3 regions of the Paenalkalicoccus suaedae genome follow, and region 1 is predicted to be linked to each of the others. Evidence: predicted binding sites of a transcription regulator. Region 1 holds the regulator's gene; each other region holds the start of a gene.
What was found. The regulator LexA, encoded in region 1, represses DNA repair genes until DNA is damaged. The targets are predictions, from matches to a motif close to CGAACATATGTTCG.
Positions count from the first base shown of each region.

Region 2: FLK61_RS08420 (DNA polymerase IV) is a predicted target of LexA. The motif match lies at 2,306-2,319, and genes of this name have one in related genera.
Region 3: ruvA (Holliday junction branch migration protein RuvA) is a predicted target of LexA. The motif match lies at 2,697-2,710, and genes of this name have one in related genera.

Region 1 is NZ_CP041372.2:1,941,943-1,946,226, reverse strand. It holds gene glnA (type I glutamate--ammonia ligase) at 1-437, shown strand, start outside; gene FLK61_RS10345 (hypothetical protein) at 746-1,450, shown strand; gene lexA (transcriptional repressor LexA) at 1,495-2,112, opposite strand; gene yneA (cell division suppressor protein YneA) at 2,329-2,628, shown strand; gene FLK61_RS10330 (YneB family resolvase-like protein) at 2,625-3,281, shown strand; gene FLK61_RS10325 (DUF896 domain-containing protein) at 3,349-3,582, shown strand; gene tkt (transketolase) at 3,834-4,284, shown strand, end outside.
Region 2 is NZ_CP041372.2:1,552,529-1,556,812, forward strand. It holds gene FLK61_RS08405 (acyl-CoA carboxylase subunit beta) at 1-763, shown strand, start outside; gene FLK61_RS08410 (M20/M25/M40 family metallo-hydrolase) at 809-1,918, shown strand; gene FLK61_RS08415 (hypothetical protein) at 1,976-2,173, opposite strand; gene FLK61_RS08420 (DNA polymerase IV) at 2,335-3,516, shown strand; gene FLK61_RS08425 (hypothetical protein) at 3,586-4,284, shown strand, end outside.
Region 3 is NZ_CP041372.2:1,322,792-1,327,075, forward strand. It holds gene FLK61_RS20195 (SafA/ExsA family spore coat assembly protein) at 1-399, shown strand, start outside; gene FLK61_RS07150 (YhcN/YlaJ family sporulation lipoprotein) at 471-1,085, shown strand; gene FLK61_RS07155 (YebC/PmpR family DNA-binding transcriptional regulator) at 1,169-1,894, shown strand; gene FLK61_RS07160 (hypothetical protein) at 1,955-2,158, shown strand; gene ruvA (Holliday junction branch migration protein RuvA) at 2,730-3,326, shown strand; gene ruvB (Holliday junction branch migration DNA helicase RuvB) at 3,336-4,284, shown strand, end outside.

The DNA of each region.
Region 1 (4,284 bases):
TACCAGGATACGAAGCACCTTGCTACATTGCATGGTCCATGCGTAACCGTTCACCACTAGTTCGTATTCCTTCTTCACGTGGCCTAAGCACACGTATCGAAGTACGTAGCCCAGACCCAGCAGCTAACCCATACCTAGCTATGGCGGCAATGCTTGCGGCTGGTCTTGACGGAATCCGTCGTAACCTAACACCTCCTGCTGAAACAAACCGCAACATCTATGCAATGGATGAAGCAGAGCGCGATGCAGAAGGAATCAAAGCACTTCCAGCTTCTCTTAAGGATGCGATTGACGCACTTCAAAAGAGCGAAACAATCAAAGCATCTCTTGGTAACCATGCAGTAGAACACTTCGTGGAAGCAAAAGAGATCGAGTGGGACATGTTCCGTACGCAGGTGCACCCATGGGAGCGCGAGCAGTATATCCAAACGTATTAATAGTCAGAACCCTCGACACCACTGGTGTTGGGGGTTTTTGTTTGGTTGTTTGGGAAGGATGAAGAGGAGTTAGAGGGGCAAATTTGCGAGTGCTGTTGCAATGGGTTCATACGGTGTTATAATGCGCGCAAACAGGGTGGATGGAGGAGCAAAGAGATAGACGGGACGCTCAAACCAAGTGCCAGAACGTGCAATCAAAAGCCGAAGGTTCGACCGAAATGCCAGACAATGCTTTTTCCTAAGGCAAAGAGATGGTATGATGAGAATCGGATTACATATGAGATAATCAATATTTAAAGGAGAACACTATGAGAAGAAAATTATTATTCATTTTCGCCGTATTAACATGCCTACTCCTATACGTTGCGATCATGAGTGTTTATTCCATCGTTCAGGAATATCAGTTAGATGTAGAAGTGAACGAGGCGTATGACTTTGAGCAGGTATCTACTAGAGAGCTTTCTCCAGGTAATTCAATTACGTTTGGAGATTTTGATATTACGATTTCAGAACAGGCTGTTGAATCATTTAATGAGGAGGCTCGTGCCGAGGTTATTGTCAAGGTAAATGGGATTAATGCGACGAATCCTGCAGTGATAGCAATTGATCCAGATAGTGACAACCGCTATGCTGGCTCACTAGGACTGATTTTCGTTCAGAATAACGAGACGGGAGTAACAAGGCTTGCTATTGCAAAACGTCTTACACCGAACGTGACAGACATAGAGGATCAAGAATGGAAACTTTACTATGCAAACCGTTTTGGTCAATCTCGCGAGGAGACGATCACGTTTGATACGAGAATGACGTCATCCCTTGGCGTTAAAATCATCAATGACTCTAATATCTCGCCGGAGAGCCTTGGATATCAGTCTAATATCGTACAAGGATATCAGCCGTTGTTTTGGCCGCTTTGGATCGTCTTTTATTTAGCCTTTGCTGCCGTGATCTTTGTTATCATGAGAAAATCGTATAAGCCCGTTGAAAAAACGGAAGAAAAGAACGACGAATAAAAACACGGAAAGGAGCCCATCGGGATATCCTTTCCGTGTTTTTTTTAATGGAGGCTACGGAATACACCGATAACCTTCCCTAAAATTTGTACATAATCTAAAATAATCGGCTCAAGCGTCGCATTCTCAGGCTGTAAACGAAAATGCTCTTTTTCTTTGAAGAAACGCTTTACTGTAGCTTCATTTTCTTCCGTCATCGCAACGACGATGTCTCCATTATCTGCGTAGGTTTGCTGTTTAACAACGACGTAGTCCCCGTCAAAAATACCTGCCTCAATCATTGAATCTCCAGAGATCTCTAAAATAAACGAACGCTCATCGTGCACAAAGCTTGCTGGTAAAGGCAAGTATTCGTCTACGTTCTCGATCGCTGTAATCGGGTTACCTGCTGTAACTTTACCAATTACCGGAATGGAGATGTGAGGAGCTTCGTTGAAGTTGTCCCCTTCCGTATTTGTTACTTCGATTGCGCGTGGCTTTGTAGGGTCGCGGCGAATATATCCTTTTTTCTCTAATCTAGCTAAGTGACCATGAACGGTAGAGCTTGAAGCGAGACCTACTGCTTCTCCAATTTCTCTAACGGAAGGTGGATACCCTTTCGCTCGCACTTCGTTCCGAATGAAATCTAAAATAGACTGTTGTCGTGCTGAAAGCTTAGTCAATCATAACACCCCGTTTTCGTAGTAGTTTCGTTCTATCAACATGTGCTAGCACATACGTTGTAAAATCAGTAGCCTTACAAGGTATATTATACCATGAGAACACAGGTTGCGCAAACGTTCGTTCTATATTTCTTGTTGACACGAACAATCGTTCTTAGTACAATCATATACGAACAGGTATTCCGAGAACAAATATTCTAACAGGAGTGATTTTCCGTGAAAACAATTCGTCAGTATGTAGATGGTTCCATCTTTTTAATCGTGATAGCGGTCGGTTTCTTTGCCTTTACTTTCTTTTCTTCTGATTCAAATGACGTGCCATTTTACCCAGCTGAAGAACGAGTTGTTTCTGAAGGAGACTCTCTTTGGACAATAGCACGAACAGCAACGGTAGACTTACCGATAGAAGAAACGATAAACTGGATGAAGCATGAGAATGGACTTGATAACGAAACAATCGTACCAGGTCAAAAAATTCATGTCCCAGTTTCATTGAATGGAGTTGCTTCTGATTGATAGGAATTATTTACGCGAGAGTGAGCACATCTAAAGAGACACAAAAATCTTCCCTTACTCGTCAAGTAGAAGAATTAAAAGCCGCGGCATCAGCTTGGAATATCGATATCGTGGAAGTAATAGAAGAGTCAGAGAGTGGTTACGAAAGTGATCGCAACGGGATTTTACAAGTGCTTGAAACAGTAAAAAGTAGACAAGTAGATGTTATTTTAGTTCAAGATGAGACGCGTTTAGGCCGAGGAAATGCACGAATTGCGTTAATCCATGAATTTAAAAAACTCGGCTGTCACATTTATTCTTTGCAGGATTCAGGTGAACTACAGCTATCCGAGACGGATTCGATGGTGCTTGATATTGTGGCAATTGTAGAAGAATATCAGCGGAAATTACAAAATGCAAAGATTAGACGAGGAATGAAGAAGGCCGTAGCAAAGGGGTATAACCCAGCTAAAAACTTAAAGCGTACTGGATCGAATGATGGTGGCAGAAAGAGAAATGAAGTCCCCCTTGAAGAAATCGTTCGTTTAAGGCAAAATGGCATGACTTTCCATGAAATTGCAGCAATGCTTCGCGGGTTAGGCTTTCAGGCTTCAAAAGCTACTGTGCATCGCCGTTATCAAGAATATCAAGACGATTTAGAAGGACAAGCCTAGATACTTGCAACTGGGCGATATTTTTACTATCATTGACAAAGCATATTCTTTACTGGAGGAATTCATTGTGATTAGTCAAGATAAATTAGCGCGCATCAATGCGCTTGCAAACAAAGCAAAGTCGGAAGGCTTGTCGTTAAAAGAACAGAAGGAACAAAAAGAGCTTCGCCAAGAATATTTAAAAAATGTACGTAGTTCTTTCCGCAACCAGCTTTCTTCTGTGAAAGTGGTGGATGAAGATGGGAACGATGTCACACCATCTAAGTTAAAAGAAGAGAAAAATTCTCGCTTGATGCACTAAGGTGCACGGACACTGTCTAAAGATAGTGTCCTTTTTTGTATGTAGAATTTATCTCAATTAAATATATGAACCTACCTTCAGCACAAAATTCCCCATCATTTTCCTTAAAAAGCCTATAGAATACCAGTTTGATTGCTTCTTTTACTTGAATTACGATAATTTAGCGCCTAAGGTTGTCTAACGAAAAGAGAAGGTATATCATTGTACTAGGCGTTGTGAATACTACTTAGAAGAAAAGAGGTTTTTATTGTATGACAAATGCGATTGATCAACAGGCAATTAGTACAATTCGAACACTATCTATCGATGCAATTGATAAAGCGAACTCCGGACATCCGGGAATGCCGATGGGTGCTGCACCTATGGCGTATAAATTATTCGCTGACCACATGAATCATAATCCACATAATCCAGAGTGGTTTAACAGAGACCGATTCATTCTCTCAGCTGGTCACGGATCCATGCTTTTATATAGCCTTTTACACCTGCATGGCTATGACCTATCTCTTGACGACCTAAAAAACTTTAGACAGTGGGGCAGTAAGACTCCTGGTCACCCTGAGTTTGGTCATACTCCTGGAGTAGAAGCTACAACAGGACCACTTGGGCAAGGTGTAGCGATGTCAGTTGGTTTTGCGATGGCGGAGCGTCATTTAGCTGCTACATATAACCGTGAGGATCACGACATTATTGACCATTACA
Region 2 (4,284 bases), 390 kb from region 1:
TCAAAACGATGACCTTCCAGATATTTTAGATGATTTTCCGATTGATCCTTCTAAGCCTTATGACGTGAGGAAAATCATACAGACTGTTTGTGACATGGACTCCTTTTTTGAAGTACATGAGAAATTTGCTCGTAATGCGGTTGTTGGATTCGCTAGACTGAACGGACGCTCAATCGGAATTATTGCAAACCAGCCAAAAGTCATGGCCGGCGGACTAGATATTGATTCTTCCGATAAAATATCACGTTTTATTCGCTTTTGTGACAGCTTTCAAATCCCGCTACTTACGTTTGAAGACGTGACAGGGTTTTTACCAGGAGTACAGCAGGAGCATGGAGGGATTATCCGACATGGTGCTAAGATTCTCTATGCTTATTCGGAAGCAACGGTGCCTAAAATCACGGTTATTACACGAAAAGCTTACGGCGGAGCTTACGTAGCATTAAACAGTAAGTCCATCGGAGCGGACATCGTTTACGCTTGGCCAAATGCGGAGATTGCCGTCATGGGTCCTCATGGAGCAGCCAATATTATTTTCCACCGCGAGATCGCTGAGAGTGACAATCCAGAAGCTACGCGTGCGGAAAAAATTGAGCTTTATCGCGAAAAGTTTGCTAACCCCTATATCGCCGCAGCAAATGGCATGGTCGATGACGTGATTGATCCAAGAGAGACAAGGATAAAGCTGATCCAAAGCTTTGATATGCTTGAAAACAAAGAGGAAGTTAGACCGAAAAAGAAGCACGGCAATATCCCTCTTTAAAGTATGGTACAATTTAAATCGAATGTACTGCCTGGAGGGATTAAGATGACACAGAGAGTCGTAGACACATTTTTAGAATTAGTAAAAATTGATTCAGAAACAAAATTTGAGCGAGAGATCGCTGACTTTTTAACTAAAAAGCTAACAGATTTAGATGTTGAAGTTAAAGAGGACGATAGCGCAAAAGAAACAGGACACGCAGCAGGCAACCTTATTTGTACCGTTCCTGGAAACACAGACGCACCTACTATTTATTTCACATGTCATATGGATACGGTTGTACCAGGGCTTGGCGTAAAGCCTGAGATCCGTGACGGCTATATTTATTCGGATGGAACGACCGTTTTAGGAGCGGATGATAAGGCTGGAATAGCAGCGCTAATAGATGCTATCGCTACCATGAAAGAGCAGGATGTCAAGCACGGCGATATTCAGCTCATTATTACTGCTGGCGAGGAATCCGGTCTAAGAGGTGCAAGAGCGCTAGACCCTAGCGAACTGAAAGCAGAGTTTGGCTATGCGTTAGACAGTGATGGGCCAGTAGGAACAATCATTACTGCAGCTCCAAACCAGTCAAAAGTAAATGCTATTATTCGTGGTAAAAAAGCGCACGCTGGTGTAGCTCCTGAAAAGGGTGTCTCTGCTATTACCGTAGCATCTAAGGCAATTGCCAATATGCCCCTTGGTCGTATTGATGAGGAGACAACTGCCAATATTGGACGTTTTGAGGGCGGCTCACAAACGAATATCGTATGTGACTACGTCGAAATCACAGCGGAAGCTAGATCGTTAGTAAAAGAAAAAATGGTTGCCCAAACAGACGCGATGGTGAAAGCGTATGAAGAAGCTGCGGCTGAAATGGGTGCTAAGGCTGAAGTAGAAGTAAACGTTGTTTATCCGGGCTTTAAACAAACGGAAGAGGACCACGTTGTGCAGGTTGCAACTCGTGCTGCTAAAGAAATTGGTCGGGAAGTAACGTACAAACATAGCGGCGGTGGAAGTGATGCGAATATCATTGCAGGTCATGGTATTCCAACTGTAAATTTAGGTGTAGGCTATGAAGAGATTCATACAACGTCTGAACGAATTGCTATAAAAGAATTAAGTGCTCTATCAGAGCTAGTCGTTGCTTTAGTGAAAGAAGCTACGAAATAAAAAAGAGGGAAGGATTTGCGAATAGCTCGCAATCCTTCCCTTTTTACGAAAAAAAGCCTACTGCAGAATTGTAGCAGGCTCAGTAGTTCCGAACTCTATTGACTCTAAAATTGTTTCTTCAGAATAACCAATCCGAAAGGATAGCTGTCTAATCGTAGGTGAGGGCCATTCTTTTTGAGCATGATCTCGTACAATTTCTAAGACGAGATAGAGAACGCTACTATGAAATGAGAACGTTTCTTGGAAGTCTGGCATTAGCTTCGACCACCTTTCACCTATTTATTCGTTCATTATAACACAGATTGCGACAAAAACCAAAAGAACTGGTAAAAAAAGAGAATTAAAACGTATTTGCTGTCGTCACTGTCGATTTCCATGTTAAAATAGAGAATATACGTTTGGTAGGGGGGAGAGCGATGGCAAGAATTATTTTTCATGTGGATATGAATAGTTTTTATGCGTCGGTTGAAGTGGCAGATGATCCTAGCCTGCGAAATAAGCCACTTGCTATCGCTGGAAATGCGAAACAACGTCGTGGAATTGTGGTAACGGCAAGCTACGAAGCGCGCGCCGAAGGTGTTAAACCACCAATGCCTCTATGGGAGGCATTAAGACATTGTCGCGATCTTATTGTTCGAGAGCCGCGTTTTTATCGCTATAAAGAAAAGTCACAGGCTATGTTTGCGATACTACGAGAATACACACCGCTTGTTGAACCAGTTTCCATTGATGAAGGGTACATGGATGTCACTAGTGTCGTCGAAGGCGTTGATGCTGTCGCATTAGCGGAGCATATCCAAACAAGACTCGTAAAAGAGCTGTCCCTTCCTTCTAGTATAGGGATTGCGCCCAATAAATTTTTGGCAAAGATGGCTAGTGATATGAAAAAGCCAATGGGTATCACGGTACTTCGTAAAAGGGATTTACCTACTAAGATGTGGCCATTAAAAGCGATTGAATTACACGGGATAGGTAAAAAAACGGCGGAACGATTAGAGGCAAACGGACTTCATACGATTCAGGATATTGTAGATTCTGACCCTGACGAGCTATCGCGCTTATTTGGTGTTAGTGGAAGACGTATGCATGAGAAGTCTCGTGGGATTGATCACCGACCTGTTGATCCAGACTCGATTCATCACTTTAAAAGTATCGGTCACTCAACGACACTTGCTAAAGACGCAAAAGATGTAGCAACCGTTTTACCCATTTTCCGTCACATGACAGAAAAGGTCGTAACGCGCTTAAAGCAAAAGAAAGTGTATACGCAAACGATTCAAATTACGATCCGCTACAGTAGCTTTCGGACCATACAGCGATCGAAGCAATTAGCTCATGCGACAGATGATCAAGCCGTTATTTTTAATGAGGCGAAACGATTGTTTGAGGAGGCATGGAATGGAGACGCAGTAAGGCTTGTAGGGGTGACGGCTCAAGAGCTTGTCCCAGTTGGGTTAGCGAGAAAACAGCTAAACTTGTTCTCGTATGAAGAAGATTCGAAGGCTTATGAGATGGAGCAGCTTTTATCTAGCTTAAACAAGAAATTTGGATCGAAGGCAATACGAAAAGGCTTTGTTCAGGAAAAAGAGGATTTATAGTAAACATTACACAAGAAAAGACCGATATAAGTAGTACGATTTTGGATCTGTAAAGGAGTGCTACCTATCATGCAAGTAAATCCATCTCAGCAGCACGTAAAACAAGATATACCTTCTCAGCCCATTCGTGAAGGGGAGACGGCTCGAGCACAAATTACTTCACGTATTTCGGATAGAGAAGCAATGGTTATGATACGAGGGCAAGAGGTGAAGGCAACGTTTGAAGGTCGAGTACCTGATCGATCGGTCATTCACGTTGAGGTACAAGGCAAGACAGACGACGGGATCCGAGTGAAAGAGGTTACTAGGCAAACGGGACAAGACCGACAAGCTGGTGTACCCACAGCGCAAGACGCGCGAAGTGTGCTTCGTGATCTCGGAATAAAAGAACCATCCAGAGAAATGCTTGCTCATACAGATAAGCTCATGCAGCGCGGAGTTACGCTAACTCGCGATACAGCACGTGAGCTTCTTTCGTATGTAAACTCTGAGAAGGGCACAGAGCGCGAGCGGGCGCAGACGATTACAATGCTCGCTCATAAACGGTTAGAGCCTACTGCGAGTCAGATTCGAAGCGTGCATGAGGCACTGCATCATTCCTCGTATAAATCACAGATAACGCAAGCTCAAGGAAGAGAAACACCTTCGAGAGAACAGGTAGAGAGAGAGATACGGAACATCCAAGATCGCGTCACGATGGGTAGACCTGTAACAAAAGAAGTTCAGGCAGTGAAAGAGCGCATTCAAACATTGCCTGTACAAGCGGAC
Region 3 (4,284 bases), 620 kb from region 1:
CAAATCCAAGCGGAAGCATCATGGAAGAAGGAACAGCAGGTTGCACCACCACCACTCCCGACTACGATGCCATTACCGCCTATGCCAGAAATGCCAATCATGGAGGAGGCACCTAAGAAAGAAGCACCTAAAAAACCAGTTAGTAAACCAGCTTATGAGAAGCCGAAACCAAAGCCACAGCCACAGCCACAGCCACAGCCTCCTGCGACTCCATATCCACAGTTTGTCTCACCTGAGCAAATGCCAATGTGGTATCCAGTTGGACCAATGACGGAAGGATGTATTCCTGTTCCAGTAGTATGCGGATTTTATCCAATGAACATGCAATGTCAAACGTGCCGTCAAACTAAAGATTTCCGAGAATTTGGCGAACTATCGCCAGATCAATATAACGAGTAATCCTGCCTTTATCAACCAGCATGTTTTCCTCCTTTCACGCTCATGCTATAGGTGAAAGGAGGAATGAAATAATGAAAAAATCGCTCTTAACGTTAACATGTGCACTAACGCTAACAGCTGGAATGACAGCTTGTGGCAACATGAATCAAAACGGGGATGAGGCAGCGTATCATAACCCAAGTCACTACGGATTAGATACGCAACAGGCATCTTATTCCTATCCAGGTCAGACGACTGGAATGGCTCGAGGGGTAACTGGTAACCACCGCGAGGATATGGTGGATGAAAATGGTCTGTTAAATGGCAGGCTAACTGGTTACGATCGTCCAAACGGTAATGGTTATTATGCAACAGGCGATGGAAAGCTTGCTCGAGAGCTTGAAAAACGTGTTAGTCGTGAAGAAGGCGTAGCGGATACCGATGTCCTTGTTCGTGATAATGACATTCTAGTCGGTGTTAATTCCACGAATAATGGCATCGAACGTCGTGTCGAATCATTAGCAAAGCCGTTAGCTGGTAACCGAAATGTTCATGTTGTAACAGAAGACAATGGATTCGGTCGTATCCATGACATGGAGTCAAGACTCCGTGATGGCGGTGCTTTCGATGAGATTGGATCAACGTTTGATGCAATGCTCGATGATTTAGGCGATGCAGCAAGTCGTCCTTTCACGAGAACAAGGTAAGGAACACGGACACATGAATGGTTGCCAAAACCTTCATGTGTCTTTTATGATGAAAGGAGATGATAAAAAAGGGGATTATACTCATGGCTGGACACTCAAAATGGAGTAATATTAAACACCGTAAAGGGCGTCAGGACGCAAAGCGTGGCAAAATTTTTACCAAAATATCAAAAGAAATATTTCAAGCGGTTCGTCAGTCTGGCGATAATGCAGATACGAATGCAGCACTTCGGATTGCATTAGATAAAGCGAGACAGGCAAACATGCCCAATGACAACATTGATCGAACGATTAAAAAAGCTTTAGGTAATGTGGAAGGAATTACATACGAAGAAGTCATCTACGAAGGCTATGCTCCTTATGGAGTTGCTGTTTACGTAGAGGCTTTGACAGAAAATCGGAATCGAACTGCGGCCGAGGTACGTCTGGCTTTTAATAAGAATGGAGGCAACCTTGGTGAAAGTGGTTGTGTAGCGTTTATGTTCGAGCGAAAAGGTGTCATCGTTGCGGAAAAGACACATGATTTTGATGAGGAAGAATTTTTGTTAGAAATCTTAGAAGCTGGAGCATTGGACGCGCAGTCAGAAGAGGATGTAGTAGAGATTTATTCGGATCAAGAGGCGTTTGAGTCCGTAAAAGAAGCTGCAAACAACCAAGAGGAGCTGACGATTCTTTCGGCAGAGGTAACGATGGTGCCAGATACAAAAATGGAGCTTTCTGAAGAACAGCTAGATGAGGTTATGAAGCTTGTTGATGCACTATTTGATAGTGATGATGTACAACGAGTTTCGCATAGCGCTAAGCTATAAGAGAAAAGCTCCTCATAATTCTTTCGAGAATGTTCATACTAGGGCTAAGAGGTGATGTTAATGCCAGCTTTAGCACTAGTAGCTACTGTTTTGTCTATGCTAACCATCATTGAGCAGGATTACTGTGGTGACAAGATGGAGGAGACAGTGGTATCAATGGAGCTTGAGGCAATGGAGGATATTTGGGCGGACTATTCGGAGTGGAATTACGTCGGTCCACGAGCCAACGGTGACATGGTTTTTGAGCGGAAAACATGCGAGTAAACGAAAGGGAGCCAAGAGATTGGCTCTTTTTGTTATTGCTTAGGATAGAAATAAAAGGTGAGCTACAACAACGTATGTAAAGTCCATAAATCTGGAATGGGGAACATAACTCCGAAATGAGGCACATAACTCTGTGCAAAAAGAGGATAAAGTCCATAACTCCGAATTGCGGAACATAAAAACAGAACGGAGAACATAACTTTTACATTAGGAACATAACTCCGAAATAAAGCACATAACCATAAAAAAACTATAAAATACTCTTTGTCACACGATCAAAAGCTAGATGAAAAAGCCAAAACTAGCGCGAGAAGAGCCAACTCACCTATAACCATAGTTGCACTTCGCGCATTAAGCTAATCCATGCGCGTTTTCAATCGGTTTAGTACATAGCTCTAGGAACAGAATAGAAAGACGTTTAATAAGAACTTCATCATATCTGACAATCTTAAATGTTCCTCTCCAACTCTAACAAATCCCACCCTTTTTGAACTCCTCACAAAAAGTAGCCATTTACATGCGCTCGTATGATAAAATAGAAATGTGTGTTCGTAATATTGGAGGAATGACAATGATAGAGATGTTAACTGGAAAGGTTGTTCATATAGAGCTTGAGACGGTAACGCTAGATGTCCATGGTGTTGGCTACCTGCTTCACTGTGGGAATCCATATCGTTACCAAGAGTTTTTAGAGGAAACAGTAACAATTTATACGTACCAGCATGTACGTGAAGATATGATCCGTCTCTACGGATTTTTTCACCGCGAAGAAAGAAGGTTATTTGAGAAGCTTCTCCAAGTGTCTGGAATCGGACCGAAGGGGGCGCTTGCCATCGTTTGCTCGGGTCAGCCGACTTCCGTTGTTGAGGCCATTGAGGAGGAAAATGAGACGTTTTTAACGAAGTTTCCTGGCGTAGGAAAAAAGACAGCGAGACAAATTATCTTAGATTTAAAAGGCAAGGTCGGCGATATTATGCCTACCTTAGCAGAAGGCTTGTTTAGAACGCATGAGCCAGAAAACGATGAGCTTGAAGAGGCTTTAGAAGCATTGCGAGCACTTGGCTATGTCGAGAGGGAAATTAAGAAGATAGAGCCTGCATTAAAAGCGCAACCAGGTTCGACGGATCATTATATTAAGCTCGCGCTTCAAGAAATGCTTAAAAAGTAGGAGGGTACTATGGAAGATCGAATGATGGATGCTGATAAGCAACACGACGAAGAGCTAGAAGAATATAGCTTACGGCCCTCCACACTATCTACTTATATTGGGCAACGAGCAGTCAAAGAGAATTTAACCGTGTATATTGAAGCCGCAAAGCAACGTCAGGAAAGTCTTGATCATGTGCTATTATATGGTCCTCCTGGTCTCGGTAAAACAACGCTATCCATGATTATTGCGAATGAGATGAACGTACAGCTTCGCACGACGTCTGGCCCAGCTATTGAACGTCCAGGAGATTTAGCTGCTATCTTAACCTCTCTTGAGCCAGGAGATGTGCTGTTTATTGATGAAATTCATCGGTTGCCACGAACAGTAGAGGAGATTCTTTATCCTGCCATGGAGGACTTTTTCTTAGATATAGTCATTGGCAAGGGACCGGCTGCGAGGTCTGTGAAGCTAGATCTTCCACCCTTTACGCTTGTAGGGGCTACAACAAGAGCCGGTATGCTATCCGCGCCATTACGCGATCGGTTTGGTGTCATGAGTCGACTAGAATACTATACACCTGAAGAGTTAGAACTTATCGTAAAGCGGACGGCTGATGTTCTTCAAGTCGATGTGGAAGAAGAAGCAGCAAGAATGGTTTCTCGCAGATCAAGAGGAACGCCTCGAATTGCGAATCGTCTCTTACGTCGCATTCGAGATTTTGCTCAGGTGAGAGGGAATGGCTCTATTACGGGAGAAATAACCGATGAGTCACTGAAGCTTCTTCAAGTGGACCGACTAGGTTTAGATGAAGTCGATCATAAGCTGTTGATGGCAATGATTGAACGTTTTCGTGGAGGACCGGTTGGTATTGAGACGATCGCCGCTACAATTGGAGAGGAATCTCATACGATCGAAGACGTCTATGAGCCGTACCTTTTACAAATAGGATTCCTTCAGCGCACGCCACGTGGTAGAA